One region of the Kluyvera sp. 1366 genome, then DNA from elsewhere that is predicted to be linked to it. Evidence: predicted binding sites of a transcription regulator. Region 1 holds the regulator's gene; each other region holds the start of a gene.

Region 1 (3,210 bases):
ACGTGGCGCGGCAGCAGGGTGCCATCGATCTCCAGCGGAGCCAGCGGATCGGGCAGATCATGTTTCAGGCATTGAGCACGCAGTGTGAGCAGGTCAGCCTTTGAATCATAAGGCAAAACATACATCACCGGACGTGTCGGATCGATCCCATGTTCAGAGATAGGATCGGTCGGAATGACCTTACTTTTTACCAAAATAGAGAGTGGTAAATTCAATAATTTGTAATAGAGTTTACGCCAACCTGACATAGACAACTTTAAGCCTCTTGTTAGCAAAGCGCGGCAAGCATACCAGAAAGCGCAGCGAAGGTCTGTGGCTCTGCCGCCTCATACTGCCCACACATTGACGTCAAAATAGTTCAAGGGTTCCATAGACATGGCAAATAACGTCACCGGTTTAGTAAGAATAGTGAAAGCCGCCGGTTATTCCTGGCAGGGCCTGCGTGCCGCATGGCAGCACGAAGCCGCTTTTCGGCAGGAAGCCATTGCCGCGCTGGTGGCCATTCTCGTGGCTTGCTGGCTGGATGTAGATACCCTTTCCCGCATCCTGATGATTGGCTCGGTAGTGCTGGTTATCATCGTTGAGATCCTTAATAGTGCTATCGAAGCGGTGGTCGACCGCATCGGGCAGGAGCAACATCCGCTCGCGGGCCGCGCCAAAGATATGGGATCGGCTGCCGTATTGCTGACTATCTTACTGGCTCTGTTCGTCTGGAGCGCGCTGCTCTGGACGCATTTGAGATAGGGATTCCAGATTCATCAAACCGCTGATTTTTCCCTCTGTTACGGTTTTCATTTCGCGAATACCTGTATATACTCACAGCGACTGTATAAACAACCAGGGGGCGGGATGAAAGCGTTAACTGCACGGCAGCAACAGGTCTATGACCTGATTCGCGACCATATTAACCAGACGGGCATGCCGCCAACGCGTGCGGAAATTGCTGCGCAACTGGGTTTCCGCTCGCCCAATGCTGCCGAAGAGCATCTGAAAGCGCTGGCGCGTAAAGGCGTAATTGAAATTGTTTCCGGCGCATCGCGCGGAATTCGTTTGCTGATGGAAGAAGAACCGAGCGAAGGGCTGCCGCTGATTGGCCGCGTCGCTGCCGGTGAACCTTTGCTGGCTCAAGAACACATCGAAGCCCACTATCAGGTGGATGCTAACCTCTTTAAACCGAGCGCCGATTTCCTGCTGCGCGTGAGCGGTATGTCGATGAAAGACATCGGCATTATGGATGGCGATCTGTTAGCGGTACACAAAACGCAGGAAGTGCGTAACGGCCAGGTTGTCGTGGCGCGCATTGATGATGAAGTCACAGTGAAACGCTGGAAAAAGCAGGGTGCGATTGTCCATCTGCTACCTGAAAACACCGATTTTCAGCCGATTGTCGTGGATACCCGTGAGCAGTCGCTAACCGTTGAAGGTTTAGCTGTCGGGATTGTGCGCAACGGCGAGTGGCTCTGATCAGTTTCTGATCCACTTTAACTGCGGCGGTGCGTGTTTGCGCTGACCGCAGTCTGCTGTTTTACTTCTCTGTGACTCTTTCTGCGGCTCATTCTGGCGCCATTACGCTGATTACCGCACACAACGGAATGGGCTAATGCAGCTGTTTTCCTCCTCAGATAAAACGCTCTGGCGGCTAGCGCTGCCGATGATCCTGTCAAATATCACCGTCCCATTACTGGGTGTGGTGGATACCGCCGTTATTGGTCATCTCGATAGCCCAATCTACCTCGGTGGCGTCGCCGTGGGCACAACCGCCACCAGCTTCATCTTTATGCTCCTGCTGTTCCTGCGCATGAGCACCACCGGACTCACCGCTCAGGCATTTGGCGCCAATGACAAAACGGCGCTGGCGCGCGCCTTAATACAACCGCTACTGATTGCGCTGGTTTTTGGTGCGCTGTTTATGGTGCTGCGAACGCCGGTCAGCAGCCTGGCGGCAGCTTTAATGGGTGGCAGCCCGGAAGTGCAGCAACAGGCGAAAATATTTATTGAGATTCGCTGGCTAAGTGCGCCCGCAACCTTGACCAATTTGGTGATTCTTGGCTGGCTGCTGGGCGTGCAGTACGCGCGGGCACCGATGGTGCTGCTAATCATCGGCAACCTGGTGAATATCCTGCTGGATCTGCTGTTCGTGCTCAAACTGCATTGGGGTGTCGCCGGAGCGGCGGCGGCTACCGCGCTGGCAGAATATGTCACGCTGGGCGTGGGTTTGTGGATGGTGGCGCGGGTGCTGAAGATGCGCGGTATCCACTTTGCTTTACTCAAAAGCAGCTGGCGCGGCGATGCGGCGCGGCTATTCCGCCTCAATCGCGACATTATGCTGCGTTCTTTGATGCTGCAAATCTGCTTCGCGTCGCTCACCATCCTTGGCGCACGCATTGGGCCGGATGTAGTGGCAGTCAACGCGGTGCTGCTGATGTTCCTCACTTTCACCGCATACGCGCTGGATGGATTTGCCTACGCGGTTGAAGCCTGTTCGGGTGAAGCGGTTGGGGCCAAAGATCGCAGCCGACTATTGCTGATTTGGCATGCGGCTTGTCGCCAGGCATGCTTCGTCGCCGCGATCTTTGCGCTGATTTATGCATTCACCGGTCCGGAGATTGTGGCGATGCTGACGTCACTGGAAGCGCTACGAGAGATGGCCGACCGCTATCTGATTTGGCAAGTGATTCTGCCGCTGGTTGGCGTCTGGTGCTATCTGCTGGACGGCATGTTTATCGGCGCGACGCGCGGGCGTGAGATGCGCAACAGCATGGTGATGGCGGCGATCGGCTACGGCGTATCGCTGCTCACGCTGCCGTGGCTCGGTAATCACGGTTTATGGCTGGCGGTGACGGTATTCCTCGCGTTACGCGGACTGACGCTGTGGCTCATTTGGCGTGGTCACTGGCGGCGCGATAGCTGGTTTAACGCCTGAATAAGCGAAGCGTAACCTACAGATTAATCTGTATTTCTCTGCAAACTGCGAAGCGGCTACTACAATTACCTCATACGGCGCATATGAGTAGCGCGTTGTCTGGGTATATCGCCAGCTAAGCAGGCAATATATCTATCTCACTCAGGATGTAGTGGAGGAATATTATGAACAAAGACGAAGCGAGCGGAAACTGGAAGCAGTTCAAAGGCAAGTTTAAAGAGAAGTGGGGCAAGCTGACCGATGACGACTTCACTGTGATCGAAGGTAAACGCGATCAGCTGGTTGGT
Region 2 (3,210 bases), on a different contig from region 1:
CTTGAGATCTCCGGATTTGAACAAAATCTACGCTGTAACTATCAGGTTAAACAGAGCATGCGCATAGCATTTACAACACCCGGGCAACAGGAATATCTTCCCAACGTGTTGTCCATGCTGGGGAAAGCAGCTCCCGTTTCATTTTCCACTCGTTGTTCACTCCCTGACGCGCAAACCACAGGTTTCCCAGCCCGGACTGATTAATACCGTCCAGCACCTTCATCAGCTGCGCACTGTTTTTTCTCGGCTGATGTTCATCGAACAGGTTCAGCTGGCTGACGCCATGCGGCGTGAAGTCATCAAGCATGATGCCGGCCGTCATATAACGGCGACCTTCCAGCCAGATGCGGTCCAGCGATCGCATGGCCACCTCGATGACGTCACGCGTGTCCTGCGTCGGGCGCGGGAGCTTCTCGCCGGCGCTGTTGCCGTAGAACACCTCATCTTTCGCGTGCGGCGAGGTGCGGATAAATACGCCAACGTGCCGGCAGAACTGGCGCTCTTTCCTTAGCTTCTCGGTCGCGCGCGTGGCGTACTGGCAGAGCGCCTCCTGCATGGCCACCTTTGTGGTGATGCGTTCGCCAAAAGAGCGGCTGGAGACGATCTGCTGCTTTGCCGGAGGCATCTCTTCAAGCGGAATGCAGGATTCGCCGTTGAGTTCGCGCACGGTTCGCTCAAGCACAACGCCGAAATTTTTGCGGATCATGGCAGGGTGCGCTCGCGCCAGCTGCAGAGCGTTTTCAATACCCATCAGGTTAAGGCGCTTGCCGATGCGACGTCCCACGCCCCAGATTTCCTCTACGGGCTGATTCAGGAGAAGGGTTTCGGTTCGTTTAGGATTGCCGGGCGTCAGCGCCAGCACGCCGCGGAACTGCTTCCATTCCTTGCTTGCCCATTGTGCTGATTTTGCCAGGGTTTTTGACGGACCCATCCCCACGCCGACGGTCAGACCAGTCGTGGACAGTACGTGCGCGCGCAGCCGCCGGCCAAAGTGCTCAAAGTCTTCGCAGCCATTGATGCCGGTTAAATCGAGGAACATTTCGTCAATCGAGTACTGTTCAACCCGGGGCGTCATTTCTTCCAGTGCCGTCATAAGGCGCTGCGACATCGAGTGGTACAACGCGTAATTGCTTGAAAATACGTGAACTTTTTCAGGGTATTCCTGTGCTTTAAGCTGAAACCAGGGCATACCCATTTTTATATTCAAAGCTATGGCTTCGACGGATCTCGCGATAACACAGCCATCGTTATTGCTTAACACCACCACGGGTTTGCCGCGCAGGTCAGGGCGGAACAAGGTCTCGCATCGGGCATAAAACTTGTTCGCGTCGGCTAATCCAAACATAGGCATGGTTACCTCCGGCGCGCGCGCGTACTGTTAAAAAACCATGTGACCACGCCAAGCAGCTGCAGCTCTTCCGGATAGATGACGGGGTAAGCCGGATTCATGGGCAGCAGCGCAAGACACGGCTGCAGCTGCAGGCGCTTGACCGTGAATTCGCCGTCTACCTCCGCGATGACGATGTCGTGGTGCGTGGCCTCTTCTGCCCGGTCAACCACCATGACGTCGCCATCAAACAGGCCGAGATCCTGCATGCTATTGCCGCTGGCGCGCACGAAGAACGTCGACGCGCGCCGGCGAATGCAGAGCTCGTTGAGATCGAGCTCTTTTTCGACGTAATCCTGTGCAGGGGAGGGGAAGCCGGCCGCGCAGGGCTCCGCGTAGAGCGGCACGCGGACTCTGGGCGTAAAGATGGGTGGCCAGAGCACAGTGAGATCCGAAGAACATGCTGCCTGTTTCATAGAGCAGCCCTCTGCAGATGATCAGGCGGTAATGCAATTGCTGTCTGTACGTCGCGCATTAAAATCCTCCTTAAATGGATACTGTTTTTATATACAGTATTATTGAGGCGGATTTATCTGGCAAGTCCTCTAAGCTGAATGAGCGTCGTTTAGCCGCTCATTTGCCTGAATGGCGACCAGTTTTATTTTCCTGAGCCTTAGGTCGTCAGTTTCTGAAGCATCTGCAGCATGAAGTCTTTACTGACCTGAACGGAATTAAGTGAATTCAACTATTACAGCGCCAGCTGGGTAACAGTGGTCTGGAGTGAAATCTGGCGGCTTAATGACGTATTGAGGCATCAAAACCGACATTACTAACTGACGGTTGTATCTAATACCGGGGGCAGGTCAAGAGGGGCTCAATTAATTTAAAAATGCTTAATCAGATGATCAAGGAATGCACGAACAGCTGGATTAGACCGCCGACTTTCATGCCAGAGTGCCGAAATATTATGCCGCTCTACAGCAAAATCGGAGAGAACCGGAACAAGTCTTTTATTCTTTACCCATGTATCAGCCATAAAACTCGTCGCCATTCCTATTCCGCCTCCTGCAGCAACTAAGGCTAATACGGCTTCGCTGGCATCCACAACAACATCTGACGATGGCAAAATCTCTGTCTCCCGTCCCCCAACCTGAAAAGGCCATCGAAAAAGCTGCCCTGTATGTTGATAACGCAGGTTTACCGTTTTATGGCTCATTAGGTTGTTTGGATTTTCAGGGGCAGAGCAACTGGCAAGATATTCAGGCGAGGCGTAACACCCCAGCCGGTAAGGCGAGAGACGGCGCGACAGAAGATTTGAATCGCCAAGATCGCCAAGCCGGACGGCAATATCAATGCTCTCATCCACGATACTGATTACGCGGTCGCTCAACCGCAAGTCAATTTTCACTTTTGGGTAAAGCGCGCAGAATTGCGGAAGTGCAGGAGCAATCATATGCAGACCGACCGGATACGATGCCGCAATACGCAGTGTCCCTGCGGGCTCCGCGCGAGAGCGTTTCGCTATCTGCTCAATCTCGTCAGCATCCTGAAGCAATCGTAACGCCCGCTCGTGAAGCTCACGGCCTTCTGCGGTTAAAACCAGCGAGCGTGTCGTTCGGGTAAACAGGGTAATACCAAGTTGCGTCTCCAGCCGCTGGATGCTCTTACTGATTGCTGAAGGTGAAACTGACAGGGAACGGGCAGCAGCAGTGTAGCTGCCGAGAGCGCCAGCACGAGCGAATGCAATTAAACCTGTGAGTCTTTCAAAACCTATTTGTTCCTTCATGACACAATTAAAGCGAAATTCAGCCTGATTATCAATGCCAGATATTAGGCTTATCATCTGTCATCTGATTCCCTTTAAGAGAGATTGTGATGACTGA
Region 3 (3,210 bases), on a different contig from region 1:
TGCGGCGCGCCTGTGGTTATCAATGCAGGCGGCATGTGACCTGCACAAGGCACGAGAAACCACGGACGTTTCCGGTGTCAATCTGCATCCAGGTATGAATGCCGCTTCTGAGGCGCACAGGGCAGCGAAGTAACGCACCCACGCCAGTTACCTGTACAAAACCGCGCTGGCTGGCGCGGTTTTTCTTTGGTCGGTTCAGACACCTTTAGACGAACCCGGTTCTGCGGTCGTGATGACGCTGTGTCAGGGACTGAAGAGTGTATTGATATGTGTGTAATTCAAGCGCGAAGCGCTTACTTCGCCACCGGTAGATCCGCCAGCCGGGTGGTGTAGGCCGGGGACAGCATCTCGCGCTTCATCGACCAGGGTTTCTGAATGCCTTGTCCGGCAAACCATAACGCACCGCGCTGGTGGGCATTCATCTTGTCGATCAGGGCCATTAATTGGTCACTATTGTGACGCGGCTGATATTCCGCAAACAGATCAAACTGCGCCACGCCATCGCTAAAGAAATCGCCCAGCATGACGCCGCCTTTCATATAACGCTTACCGGGCACCCAGATGCGATCTAAACAGTTGAGCGTGGCCTGAATAATATCGCGGCTGTCAGCGGTGGGCGTAATCAAGGTTTGGCTGGCCGCATTGGCATAATAAGGATGATGCGGATCGTGCGGACTGGTACGAATAAACGTCCCGATATGACGGCAATATTGCCGCTCACTGCGTAACTTCTCTGCGGCACGCGCCGCGTAATTGGCGATGGCCTCGCGCATATCCTGATATTCGGTAATGCGATCGCCAAACGAGCGCGAGCAGAGGATATTTTGCCGGTTGGGAATCACCTCTTCAAACGCCAGACAAGACTCGCCACATAATTCACGCACCGTACGCTCCAGCACCACGCCAAAGTGTTTACGGATCAGCGCGGTCGGGGTTTCAGCCAATTGCAGCGCGGTGGTAATGCCCATCAGGTTGAGCTTTTTCGATAAGCGCCGGCCCACGCCCCACACCTCTTCGACTTTGACCAGTTTCATCAACTCGCGCTGACGGTGGGGCAAAGAGAGATCCATCACGTTCTCAGCTTTGGTCCAGCGTTTGGCGGCCCAGTTGGCGAGCTTGGCGAGGGTTTTGGTCGGCGCAATGCCGACACCCACGCGCAAATGGGTGTCCTGATAAATACGGTCGCGAATGTCGCGGCCTAACTGTTCGAATGTCATGCAGGCGTTGATGCCGGTGACGTCAACGAAGGCTTCGTCGATGGAATACTCATCCACGCGCGTGGAGATCAGCGCCAGCGTCTCCATCACGCGGCGCGACATATCGCCATACAACGCATAGTTAGACGAGAACACCACCACTTTGTGGCGCATCAACTCTTCCCGATGTTTGAAGTAGGGCGCGCCCATCTTAATGCCCAGCGCCTTGGCTTCTCTGCTTAGCGAAATAATGCAGCCGTCGTTGTTCGACAGCACCACAATCGGCTTGCCGCGCAGATCCGGGCGAAACACCGTTTCACAGCTGGCGTAAAACGAATTCACATCCACCAGGGCAAACATCAGCGGCCTATGGTTTTAATCACGTGTTTAACGATGCCGAAGACTTCGAACTCATCGGCGTCAGGAATGGCGATCACCGGATGCGCGGTATTCATCGGTTTGAGATGCAGGTAAGGCTGTAACATCAGCTGTTTCACGGTGAACTCGCCGGAAAGCGAAGCCACCACAATGTCACCGTGTTTGGGTTTTAGCGAGCTGTCCACCACCAGCATGTCACCCTCATTGATACCGATGTCGATCATCGAGTCACCGCTGACTCTAATGAAATAGGTTGAACTGGGGTGATCGACTAAAAAGTCGTTGAGGTCTATACGTTGTTCAACGTAGTCCTGCGCCGGGGACGGAAAGCCGCAGGGCACGCGGCTGATGAACAAAGGTAAGGCGAGAATAGCGCGGATTTCCGCGGGCTGATAAAACTGCATGGCTGCGATCTCAAATCGTCACTGTATATGTATACAGTAATGTCGAATAGGCAGTTTGATCAAGCCAGAACCCGTAATGATTTGCAAAACAGTTGGCAACAAAGGAAATTTATTTTGTGCCAAAGGGCTTGCCGCTGCGCTTAAATCATCATCCCCATGATCTGCAGGGTGCTCTGCTGTGAAGCGGTGATAAACGGAATGTCTTTGATGTGCTGCATACCAAAGGCTTCGTAGAACTTACGTGCACGCACGTTATCGCCTAACACTTCCAGCCACAGGTAGCCTTCACGCTTGTCGCGCGCCTCATTGATGATGCTCTCGAACATCCAGCGACCGTAGTTTTTGCCGGTTTCTTCTGGATTGAGGTAGAGCTTGTTGAGCAACGCGCCGCTCATGCCGGAATCCGGCACTGGCGTGTTCCAGGTGACTTTGGCGAAGCCAATCGGCTTGTCGGTCTCGGCGATCAGCCAGCTCTCATTGGGCGCGGCGAGGCTGCTATTGAGCTCTGCCAGACCGTATTCCTTGTCGATAAAGGCATCCAGTTCGTCTGCGGAAACCCACATATGTTTGAAATGCGCACTGTAGGTCATGCGGCCCAGCAGGTGCAGCAGCTCTGCATCCTCTGCCGTGGCTTTGCGTATGGTGAACTCCATGCCAGATTTCCTTGCTTAATGCTTGTTATTAATCACGTCGTCGGTGCGAGCAGAGGCCACCGAAGGGCAGTTACCATAACGTGTTAGTAACAAAAACCCAAGATAACCAGAGCTGTCTGTTAACAAGGCGCCATGCCGATGATCTATAATGAAGAGTGAGAAGCAAGCGTAAGCCCATATTCTCAGGAGGTAGAAGATGTCAGATTCGCAACCTAAAATTATCGGCGAAGCGGCCTATGCATTACTGGTACGCCGTGAGGAAGTCAGCGTTTCCTCACTGCTGGCAGAGCTCGCGCGCATGGCGAGAAAAGAGCAAAACAGTCAACAGCAGCAGCGTATTGCCCAGGCGCAGCAATGGTTGCTCACGCACCGTCAACCGGCGGGCAGCGATAATCGCGTCCATTCAGCATTGCGCGGATTGAGTCGCCAGGAAGGCAGTGTCAGAATGCCTTCGGCCGATGCCGACGACAATTGACCATCCCAACCGGCTCACGCGTCGATGACTTTCGGCGCGGAGCGCACAGATTTGGAAATAAAAGCTTTCTAATTGTCCTAATTCACACTTCTTAGCACTTTTTG
Region 4 (3,210 bases), on a different contig from region 1:
TGCGTCACCGATGTTGTTAACCCACTGGTAGTCCAGGCGAGTTGCCCAGTTTTTGGTCAGTGCGTATTCAACACCAACAGCAGCCAGCGGAGAAACGCCGGTGTCGTGGTCGCTGATGCGAACGCCGTTGTTGTTCTGAGTTGAATCAGCACGCCATACCATACCACCCAGACGGGTGTAGACATCGAAGTCTTCGGTAATTGGGTAGCTCAGTTTAGCAGCCAGCTGAACGCCTTGTGCTTTGAACGCGCCGTTGATGGTGTCGCCTTTGTTAGGCATACGGCCCAACCAGTCGTAGCCCAGCTCGAAGCCCAGGTACGGGTTAGCCTGATAACCCAGGAAAGCACCAGCACCCAGCTGAGATTCGTGAGTTGGACCGTCGTTGTTCGCGTAACCGTTACCGTAGTAACCAGTATCGTGATACTGAGACCAGCCCAGTTTAGCACCGGTGTACCAAGTGTTATCTTTAGGTGCGGCCTGCGCTACGGTAGCGAAGCCAGCCAGTGCCACTGCAATTGCGATAGCTGTCTTTTTCATTTTTGCGCCTCGTTATCATCCAAATAGGCAATGAGCAAAAAGGTTGCTCTTTGTGTTAATCCTTCGCCGGGTCTAAACGCTCGCTTTTGACTCTACCGAAAAAACGGAGGTTATTGAGCACCCTGGCGAGCTAAAGTCTACAACGAGATTGGAAACTTACAAGTATGATGTGACGCCGGGCAGCAAAAAAACAGCGATTTATACACACATTTTAACAAATCATATGGCTAAATCTTCGGTATTAGAAAACAAAAAAGCGTCTAAGCCATTGTCATAGCTGGCGGGAAAAGAATCAGTAGCTTAGATGCAACTTTTGCAAAAAAAATGCTGAGAAAATTCCTGGATTTACTTAATGAAACAAATCTGAGGGAATTTTTGACGCATTAGGTTGTCTGGAATGAGCATATTGACGTCCCTGTGGACGCAAAATCAGACCGAGTGCTTCACCTTCCGCCGCTGCTTGTTCCAATTCTAAACGCTCTTCATCACTCAATTCGTACGGAATCCAGGCAAGCACGACGCTGTAGTTACCTGTACGTAATGCCTTCACCATACTTTCAACGGTGTTAAAACGCTCAGATTCGGTGATATGCATACTCTTTTCTAACGGCAATCCCGACTGCTGCATCCAGCTACGATTTAGCTTATGAGCCGGAGTGAGCCACAGCTGCCAGCGCGATTGCTCGCTCAACTGTTTTAGTACCGGAAGCAGCATAAGTTGCATCATTTCAGGTTGTTCGCTGGAGCGCAGTTCAGTGATTCCACCCAGCGAAGGTTGCGCTAAGCCAGGTGAAGCGAAACGGTGTGAACGATCAGCAGGGCCAGAGAAATGAGTACGCATAATTTAATCACTCAGTAATGAACTGTATGGATGTACAGTAATGACTTCCTGGATAAAGATCAACCTCAATTTCTGAAAACGCCTCGCAATTTCTGCACAAGATCCCGCACTCCTGCTTTTATTCATTGAACAGCTAAATCGTTTTTTTTATCTTCTAACCAGATGAATCTGCGAGCTTTTATAGGAAATTTCCCGCGCATGGAATCCATTGAAGGGGGCGTTATGAAGAGATATAACCCGGTAGTTGAGCAATCGAAAGCGCAGTTGGCGGCATTAGGTAAAATTGAATCACGTACGCAATTTGGGGGGTATGCGCTGACTATTGAGAAGGTGATTTTTGCTTATATCAATGAAGATGCGCTTTATCTCCGAGCCAGCGAGGCGCTTCACGTCTATAACGCACAGCGTTCACTCGAACCGCTGATTTACCGCAAGCGTGGCGTGCCGGTGACCTTAAGCTACTTCAAAGTAGATACACAGTTATGGCAAAACCCCGAACAATTATTGCAGTTATCGGCTAGCTCATTGCGCGCCGCACAGGAGGAAGCGGCTACCAGACTTGTCTCGCTGCGATTGAAAGATCTGCCGAATTTAAGCCTGCGACTGGAGCTAATGCTGCATAAGGTGGGGATCAGTTCGGTGCGGTTGCTGTGTGAAACAGGATCGCGACAAAGCTGGCTGAAACTACGCGCGGTGAATAAGCACATTGGGTTAAAAACGCTGCTGGCGCTGGAAGGTGCAATATCAGGACATCATGAGGCGGCGTTACCCAGCGCCATCCGGCAAGAGCTCTATGCCTGGTATTTAAAAATGCTCCGCCAGCATGCGGCGGCGGAGCATCAGCAGCCTTAATCGTTGACGAGGGTGCGGCGTAGACGGGCAATTTCGGGCAGCAGCGCGACCAACAATCCCAATTGCTGAATCACTAATGGTGCGCGTGTATCCGGGCTGTTTTTCATCTCGCTCATGCGCTGCATTAGCGCCTGCTGCATCTCTGTGGCTTGCGTATCCGTAACCTGATCGATCTGCAGCACATCTTCTATGAAGCAGACCGCGTCATCCAGTAAGGTCAGCAAGGTACTATCTGCCAGCTGTTCGCGATGCGCTCCCAGCGCCGAGATATAGCTGAGGAAGGAGTGGTTCAGACACAGCAGTCGAAACGCATTCTCACGTAACGGTTGTTGTAGCTTAAGTTCACCACTGATGTTTGACACCACTGACGCTAGCTCAGCATCGGCGTTATGCGCATCGCGACGTGCCACGCGATAAGCCAGGCGATTGTCCTTGCCTTGATGGTATTGCTCCATAATCGCATCCAGATAGCGGCAGTTGGCATCCAATGTTCGATCGGCAACGGCGGTGATTTTGCGAAAACGCCAGTCAGGCCAGACAAAAGCCACCGCTAGCCATGCCAGGCCACAGCCAAGCAAGGTATCCACCACGCGCGGTAGCGCCACTTCAAAGCCTTCGCCGAGCAAATTGAAGCACAGCAGAACCAGCAAGGTGATAAACAACGTGGCTTGTGCATATTGAATCTGGCGGAATGCGAAGAACAGCACGCCGCTCAGCACAATCAGCACCAGTTGACCTTCAATCGAGGGCACCAGCCACAAGACCGGCAAACCGATGGCGATGCCGGCTAAGGTACCGCCGATACGCAAGGCGAGGCGGCGTCGGGTGGCGTTGTAATTGGGCTGGCAGACGAACAGGCTGGTCAGCAAGATCCAGTAACCGCGATCGACGCCGGTGATTTGAATAAAGGCGTAGCCAACACACAATACCAGCGACATACGCACTGCATGGCGGAACAGGGCAGATTGTGGGCTGAGATG

The links. The regulator LexA, encoded in region 1, represses DNA repair genes until DNA is damaged. The targets are predictions, from matches to a motif close to TNCTGTATGTACATACAGNA.
Region 2: a site for LexA is predicted at 1,883-1,902, ahead of umuD (translesion error-prone DNA polymerase V autoproteolytic subunit). Genes of this name have one in related genera too.
Region 3: a site for LexA is predicted at 1,998-2,017, ahead of umuD (translesion error-prone DNA polymerase V autoproteolytic subunit). Genes of this name have one in related genera too.
Region 4: a site for LexA is predicted at 1,399-1,418, ahead of sulA (SOS-induced cell division inhibitor SulA). Genes of this name have one in related genera too.

Annotation. Positions count from the first base shown of each region.
Region 1 covers NZ_JBTRDW010000011.1:74,904-78,113, forward strand. The annotation lists gene plsB (glycerol-3-phosphate 1-O-acyltransferase PlsB) at 1-248, opposite strand, end outside; gene ACVLVH_RS21400 (diacylglycerol kinase) at 376-744, shown strand; gene lexA (transcriptional repressor LexA) at 850-1,464, shown strand; gene dinF (MATE family efflux transporter DinF) at 1,601-2,923, shown strand; gene ACVLVH_RS21415 (CsbD family protein) at 3,088-3,210, shown strand, end outside.
Region 2 covers NZ_JBTRDW010000013.1:22,708-25,917, reverse strand. The annotation lists gene umuC (translesion error-prone DNA polymerase V subunit UmuC) at 71-1,345, opposite strand; gene umuD (translesion error-prone DNA polymerase V autoproteolytic subunit) at 1,354-1,803, opposite strand; gene ACVLVH_RS22430 (LysR family transcriptional regulator) at 2,211-3,113, opposite strand; gene ACVLVH_RS22425 (NADP-dependent oxidoreductase) at 3,203-3,210, shown strand, end outside.
Region 3 covers NZ_JBTRDW010000006.1:139,589-142,798, reverse strand. The annotation lists gene ACVLVH_RS14840 (HigA family addiction module antitoxin) at 1-133, shown strand, start outside; gene umuC (translesion error-prone DNA polymerase V subunit UmuC) at 294-1,556, opposite strand; gene umuD (translesion error-prone DNA polymerase V autoproteolytic subunit) at 1,556-1,978, opposite strand; gene ACVLVH_RS14825 (GNAT family N-acetyltransferase) at 2,119-2,631, opposite strand; gene ACVLVH_RS14820 (hypothetical protein) at 2,828-3,106, shown strand.
Region 4 covers NZ_JBTRDW010000006.1:353,973-357,182, reverse strand. The annotation lists gene ompA (porin OmpA) at 1-537, opposite strand, end outside; gene sulA (SOS-induced cell division inhibitor SulA) at 887-1,378, opposite strand; gene ACVLVH_RS15920 (TfoX/Sxy family DNA transformation protein) at 1,601-2,230, shown strand; gene yccS (YccS family putative transporter) at 2,227-3,210, opposite strand, start outside.